2 linked regions of the Syntrophotalea carbinolica DSM 2380 genome follow. The protein of the gene in region 1 interacts with the protein of each later gene in a pairwise test. Links are inferred from orthologs where the notes say so. Each region holds a gene or a part of one and is shown in the gene's direction. Other genes may lie near its edges.

Region 1 (3,123 bases):
GCCGCGCGGGTGGTGCGATAAAAGAAATTGCCACCGAATTCATCATCCGGTTCAATGGTTCTGGCATGCACTACCCCACCTTTGAAATCCCCGTAGCTGGCGGGTACATTGCTGTCGTAAAGGGTGATTTCATCGACCAGCGAGGCATCCAGGAAGATTTGCTGGGCATGCCCCGGTACGTTGTTCACAGCCAAGGGGTCATCGGCGTCCGGATCCAGCATACTGTTGTTGCTCAATCCATCGATGATAAAATTGTTTTCAAAACCTTTACCGCCGGCGATCGACACGGCAGCGGGCAGGATCTCGCCACCCTGGGTGGACAGATTGGATGTTTCGCTGAACTGGATGTCGGGCAAAAACGAAAGAATTTCGTTGATGCTGTTGTTGCCGCTGGGGAAGCTGTCGATGATTGTGCGATCGATGGTCTTCGATGCGGTTGTCAAAGGTTCCCGCCGGCCGTGAACCGTAACCGGTGCGAGCACTGTTGAATCGCTGTCATCCGGATCGGTATTTTTTGCGGTCAGATCGATTTCAGAGGCGCATACGAGGCCGAAGCTGTCCTGTTGTCCCGTTTGAGGCAAAAGCAGCATAGCCAGCAACAGCAGGCCGATCAGCAGACGGTGTCTGCTTCGTGCAGCGCGTTTTTCTTTTCTCCGGGGGCCAAGAAGATCTATATAGGTCAATAGTTTCATTGCATGCTTTTCGGATGCTGATTTCAGGACATCTTTTAATCTGTGTGTTTTATCATAAAAAAGCATGTAATTGACAGCAAAACCTGAAAAAACAAACACTTGCGATAGTTTAATTAGTTTTTGTGCATACTTTATCCGGCGATGGGCCATCCCTGTGCCGGTAGGCGGGCCGATGAGTTTAAAGAAGAATTGGTGCTGTCATGGCCCGCCGGAGCCGGTGCATTTCAATATGTTGCCATAAAAAGCCGGGGAAAACCGCATTCGTTGCCCGCCCATGGTCGGGGGTTGCGACCAGGTGACGGTTTTTTCGCGGCGAGGCCTTGCGCTGTTCTTGACAAGCTTTGCGTGTTTTCTTACCCTACGAGCGAAATTTACCCTGAAAGGATGGCACCTTGTTATGTCGATTACTGCGGTTATACCCGCCCGCTACGCCTCATCGCGGTTTCCGGGAAAACCTCTAGCCCGGATTCTGGGCAAAACCATGATTCAGAGAGTGTATGAACGTACCGCGCAGGCGGCCTGTATCGACAGGGTGGTTGTGGCGACCGACGACTCTCGCATCGCTGATGTCGTATCCGGTTTTGGCGGTGAAGTACAAATGACCCGTGCCGATCATGCCACCGGCACCGATCGTCTTGCCGAGGTGACAGCCAGAATCGATACGCAGCTGATTGTGAATGTGCAGGGAGATGAGCCACTTATCGATCCGCATATGATCGAAGCGGCAGTCGCCCCGTTGTCTGAAGATCCGGCTATTCCCATGGGGACGCTCAAAACTCCCTTGCTGAACTGGCAGGAATACCGGGATCCCAACGTCGTTAAAGTGGTGACCGATCGGCGGGGATTCGCTCTGTACTTTTCCCGGGCACCGATTCCGCATCCGCGGGAACTGGCTGTTGACGATTCTGCGGTTTCGCCCGCGTCGATGGGCTTGTTTCGTCATATCGGCCTGTATGTCTATCGGAAAGACTTTTTACTGACCTTTGCGGGACTGCCGGAATCCCCCCTCGAAAGGCTCGAAAAACTCGAACAGCTCAGGGCGCTGGAGAACGGCTATGCCATACGGGTGGTGGAGACAGACCGGGTCAGTCTCGGTGTCGATACTCCCGAAGACCTGGTCAGAGTCGAAGCTCATCTCCGGGGGCTATGACGGATTGTCCGGTCGGGGATTTTGATGCTTTAAATCTCCGTGGTTTCCGTGTAGAATCGAAATTTTCGTTTTGATCCTTGAGGGTGGTTCGACTGTGACCATCCGGATGGAGGAATTTAGTTCATGAAAACCAAATTTTTATTTATCACCGGCGGCGTGGTTTCTTCTCTTGGCAAGGGCCTGGCAGCCGCTTCCATCGGAGCTTTGATGGAAGCGCGGGGTTTGCGGGTATCCATGCAGAAAATGGATCCCTATATCAACGTCGACCCCGGCACAATGAGCCCGTTTCAGCATGGCGAGGTTTTTGTTACGGATGACGGCGCGGAGACCGATCTCGATTTGGGTCATTACGAGCGATATACTTCAGCCCGTTTGAGCCAGAAATCCAACTTTACCACCGGCCAGGTGTATGATTCGGTAATCCGCAAGGAGCGCCGCGGAGACTACCTCGGCGGTACGGTGCAGGTGATTCCGCATATCACCAACGAGATCAAGGCCAAAATTCTGGCGAACTCCAAGGATGTGGACGTTGCCATCGTCGAGGTCGGCGGCACCGTGGGCGATATCGAATCTTTGCCGTTTCTCGAGGCCATTCGTCAGTTTCGGGTGGAGCGCGGACGTGAAAATGTTCTGTACCTGCACCTGACGCTGGTTCCTTATATTCCGACGGCGGGTGAACTCAAAACCAAGCCGACTCAACATAGCGTCAAAGAGCTGCGCGAGATCGGTATCCAGCCCGATATTCTGTTGTGTCGCTGTGACCGTGAGATCCCTCGGGATATGAAGGCCAAGATTGCGCTCTTCTGTAATGTGAGTGAAGAGGCCGTGGTTACCGCGCGGGATGTCGAGTGCATCTACGAGGTGCCCATCGCTTACCACGAAGAGGGGCTGGATGAGCGGATCATCGATTATCTGAACATCTGGACCAAGGCTCCCGATCTCACCGACTGGGAGCGCATCGTCAGGCGCTTTAAAGAACCCGAATCCGAAACCACCATCGCCATCGTCGGTAAGTATGTCGAACTGACGGAGAGCTACAAGTCCCTGTCGGAGGCGCTGATTCATGGCGGGATTGCCAATAACTGTCGCGTGAATCTGATTTACGTCGATTCCGAGTCTCTGGAACGGCACGGTGTCGGTGACACTTTCAAGGATGTTGACGGGATTCTGGTGCCTGGCGGGTTCGGCCACCGCGGCAGCGAAGGCAAGATTGCCGCTATACGTTACGCGCGCGAGAACCGGATTCCTTTCTTCGGTATCTGTCTCGGTATGCAGATGGCG
Region 2 (3,301 bases), 1.7 Mb from region 1 along the record:
TGTTGCCAGCAGGAAGATGCACAACAGTTTACGCAGGCACAATATAAAATGATTCCGCATGTCATAGCCTCTTTGAAGTAGGGAGTTGCCGCTTGCCATAGGCAATTTGGAACCAGCATAATTGATTTTTCCGCACCGGGCAAGCCACCCGTCGGCGTGCGCCGGGGTCTTCCGTTCATATGACGATGGAGCTCTCATGTCCATGGATATCACAACACCGGCTCTTTTGTTTCCGGCCATCTCGCTGTTGCTGCTGGCCTATACCAACCGTTTTCTCGCCTTGGCTGGCGTCATTCGGGCCTTGGCCGGTCGTCTGGCCGAGAGCGACGATGTGCAGGTTCGTCGACAGATCCACAATTTGCGGGTGCGCATCAGTCTTATTAAATGGATGCAGGGTTTTGGTATTGTCAGCATATTGCTTTGCATGATTTCCATGCTGTGCCTGTTTGTCGGCCGGGAACCCTGGGCCCGCCTGAGTTTCGGTGTCAGTATGGTGCTGATGGTTGTTTCCCTGGGGATCAGTATATGGGAGACGTTGTTGTCGGGCGAAGCTCTCAAGCACGAATTGCAACGCTGCGAGATGTTGGCGGCAAAGCGTGCCGGAACCGATCCAAAACAGTCTCTTTGAGAAACCCGATGCTTGACGGAGGTCGGTAACTCGGAAAGGAGCCTAACTATGCAGGCGTTTCTGAATCGGTGTGCCGAAATCGAGGAGGTCCTCGCACAGGTATATCGGGAATTGGCGGCGGTTTATGCGGCGGACCACGCTCTGGAGGCGATCTGGCTGAACATGGCCGATGACGAAAGCGAGCACGCCCGGGAAATTCATCTGGCCAAACGTCTGCTCAGGGATGACCTTATCGTTCGCGAGCAGGTACCCGACGCTCAGATCCGAAAACTTTTGTTTCGGGCGCATAAAATTTTGGCCAAGGTGCGGCGCTCGGTTCTTCCCGTAAAGGAGGCCCTGCGGCTGTCGTTGCACCTGGAAGATGAGTTTCGCCAGGTGCATGTGCTCTGTGCCGTGCGCTTTGCGGATAGCGCCGTTCAAAAAATATTCGAACGCCTCGGCCGGGCCGATCGGGAGCATGTCGCCCGTCTGGCGGAATATTGCCGTTTGTTCGCTGCCCGGGAAAAAGCACAAGGTTCTGAGTCTGTGCCAGCTTGATATGGCTGGACGTCACTCACCTCTAAGCCCGATTCGTTCGGTCTTTCCTTTGCGTAATTTTAATTTGCAGGGTTCTTGACGCAAGCTAGACGACCGGTCTAATATCCTCCCTATGGAAAAACGTGACACCCGTGAACATATTCTCCGGATCGGTATGGACCTTATGGCCCGACAGGGTTATGGCGCCACCGGTATCGGCGCCATACTGAGCCGGGCGGAAGTGCCCAAGGGGTCATTTTATCACTATTTCCCCAGCAAGGAGGCTTTTGGCCTGGCGATCATCGACCGCTTTGCCCATCGTTACGAAGAAAAACTCCTGGCTTTTTTGCGCGATGACAAACTTGCGCCACTCGAGCGCATTCGCGCCTATCTCGATGCCATTGCCCAGCGGCTCGATAACGGGGGGTGCGATCGGGGGTGTCTGGCGGGAAATCTGGGGCAGGAACTCGCCGCCTGCAATCAAACCTTTCGTCGCCGTCTGCAACATCTTTTCGACAGCTGGCAGGAGCATCTCGCCAACTGCCTTGCCGCCGCTCAGGCGCATGGCCATATGTCCGCGGATATCAGCAGCAGTCAATTGGCCGGGGTGGTCCTCAACGGCCTTGAGGGTGCCATCCTGCGGGCCAAGGTGCAGTGTTCAGCCGAGCCGGTGCGAGAATTTATAGACGTGCTCTTTTCGCGGCTGTTGCGGTAGTGCCGATGTGGTTTTATAGGGATTCGGGTCCCTGTGTCATGCCGTTTGTACTTACGGATCGTTCAGGTTTGACGGGATGGCTTTTCCACTTCGATGGCGCGCCCGATTTATGTTTCGATTAATCCGTTCCATTCCCCTTAGCTGTTCCGATCGGCTTCGCGGGATTGTCTCAAGGAGCTAGACCCATGACTGAGTCACAGCCTTTACATCGTTTTACCAGCGCTTCACGCTACATCCTCGACGAGGAACTGGCCAAAATCGTCAATGTATCCATGGCCCTGGAGCTTCCCCTGCTTCTTAAGGGCGAGCCCGGCACCGGCAAAACCCGGCTGGCCCATGCCATAGCCGAGAGCCTGGGCATGCCGTTGATCATCCTCAACGTCAAATCGAGCATGAAGCTGGTCGAAGCGCTGTACCAGTACGATACTCTGACCCGTCTCAACGACAGCCGGTTCGCCGATTCCAGTCGCGATGTCAGTTGCATCGAGGATTATATCCGCATGGGCAAAATCGGCCAGGCGTTTACCGCCGATCAACGGGTCGTGCTGCTCATCGATGAAATCGACAAGGCCGATACGGATTTTCAGGACGACATGCTCGATGTGCTTGACCAGATGCAATTCGACATCATGGAGATCGACAAAACGGTGACCGCGCGTCACCGCCCGGTGGTCATTATCACTTCCAATGCCAAAAAAGACTTGTCCGATCCTTTCCTGGGACGGTGCAATTTCCATCATATCGCTTTTCCGGAAGCGGACATGATGACGCGCATCGTGGCTGTGCATTTCCCCGATCTCGACCAACAATTGATCGAGGCGTGCCTGAGTGCTTTCTATCGGTTGCGGGAGCTCGAGGGTGTGGAGAAAAAGCCGGCAACCCGTGAATTGCTCAACTGGTTGCGTGCTCTGGTTGTCGATCCGGATGTCGAAGCGGCCAATCTGACCACCGGGCAACTGCCGTACCTGGGCATTCTGTTTAAAAAGAGCGCCGATCTCGAGATGGCGCAGGCCCAGGCTCCGGCCTGAAAAGGGGGCAATAGTGTTTCGGCCGTTTTTTTATGCCCTGCGCGATCGGGGGATCATGGTTTCGCCCACCGCTTTTCTGCGTTTGCAGCGTGCTCTGGCCATGGGGTTGGTTCAATCGCTGGATGACCTCTATACCGTGGCGCGTACCGTGTTGGTGAAAAGCGAGCGTGATTTCGATGCTTACGATCAGCTGTTTGCGGAGCATTTTGCCGAAGCGGTTCATTCCGCTGAGGATAGCGTCGATCTCGATCAAGAGTTGCGCGATCAGATAGAAAAGTGGCTCAAGAAACCGAAAAAGCCGGATGCCTCGGTGGAGCCGGGAGCGGAGCAATCGGAACGCCTCAGCCCCGAGGAACTGGAGCAGTATTTCTCCGATCGCCTGAACGATCAAAAAGAGGAACATCACGGCGGTCG

Evidence for each region.
Region 2: the proteins of kdsB (region 1) and PCAR_RS02865 interact in binary tests that used the Escherichia coli proteins (3 or more experiments, as listed by UniProt). The link is inferred for Syntrophotalea carbinolica DSM 2380 from one-to-one orthologs.

The regions. Positions count from the first base shown.
Region 1 is NC_007498.2:2,258,629-2,261,751, reverse strand. What follows is about bases 165-2,965. They hold kdsB (3-deoxy-manno-octulosonate cytidylyltransferase), read left to right. Parts: upstream 165-1,089; coding sequence 1,090-1,842; downstream 1,843-2,965. Other genes in these bases: PCAR_RS10730 (CTP synthase), read left to right, coding at 1,966-2,965; PCAR_RS10740 (TonB-dependent receptor plug domain-containing protein), read right to left, coding at 165-692. Outside these bases: more of PCAR_RS10740, read right to left, coding at 1-164; more of PCAR_RS10730, read left to right, coding at 2,966-3,123. UniProt on the Escherichia coli protein: Activates KDO (a required 8-carbon sugar) for incorporation into bacterial lipopolysaccharide in Gram-negative bacteria.
Region 2 is NC_007498.2:528,775-532,075, forward strand. The notes cover bases 90-3,068. They hold PCAR_RS02865 (TetR/AcrR family transcriptional regulator), read left to right. Parts: upstream 90-1,277; coding sequence 1,278-1,859; downstream 1,860-3,068. Other genes in these bases: PCAR_RS02855 (DUF2721 domain-containing protein), read left to right, coding at 197-628; PCAR_RS02860 (ferritin family protein), read left to right, coding at 677-1,165; PCAR_RS02870 (AAA family ATPase), read left to right, coding at 2,045-2,887; PCAR_RS02875 (hypothetical protein), read left to right, coding at 2,901-3,068. Also shown: PCAR_RS02850 (hypothetical protein), read right to left, coding at 1-60; more of PCAR_RS02875, read left to right, coding at 3,069-3,301. UniProt on the Escherichia coli protein: Involved in response to both electrophiles and reactive chlorine species (RCS). Represses the transcription of the nemRA-gloA operon by binding to the NemR box.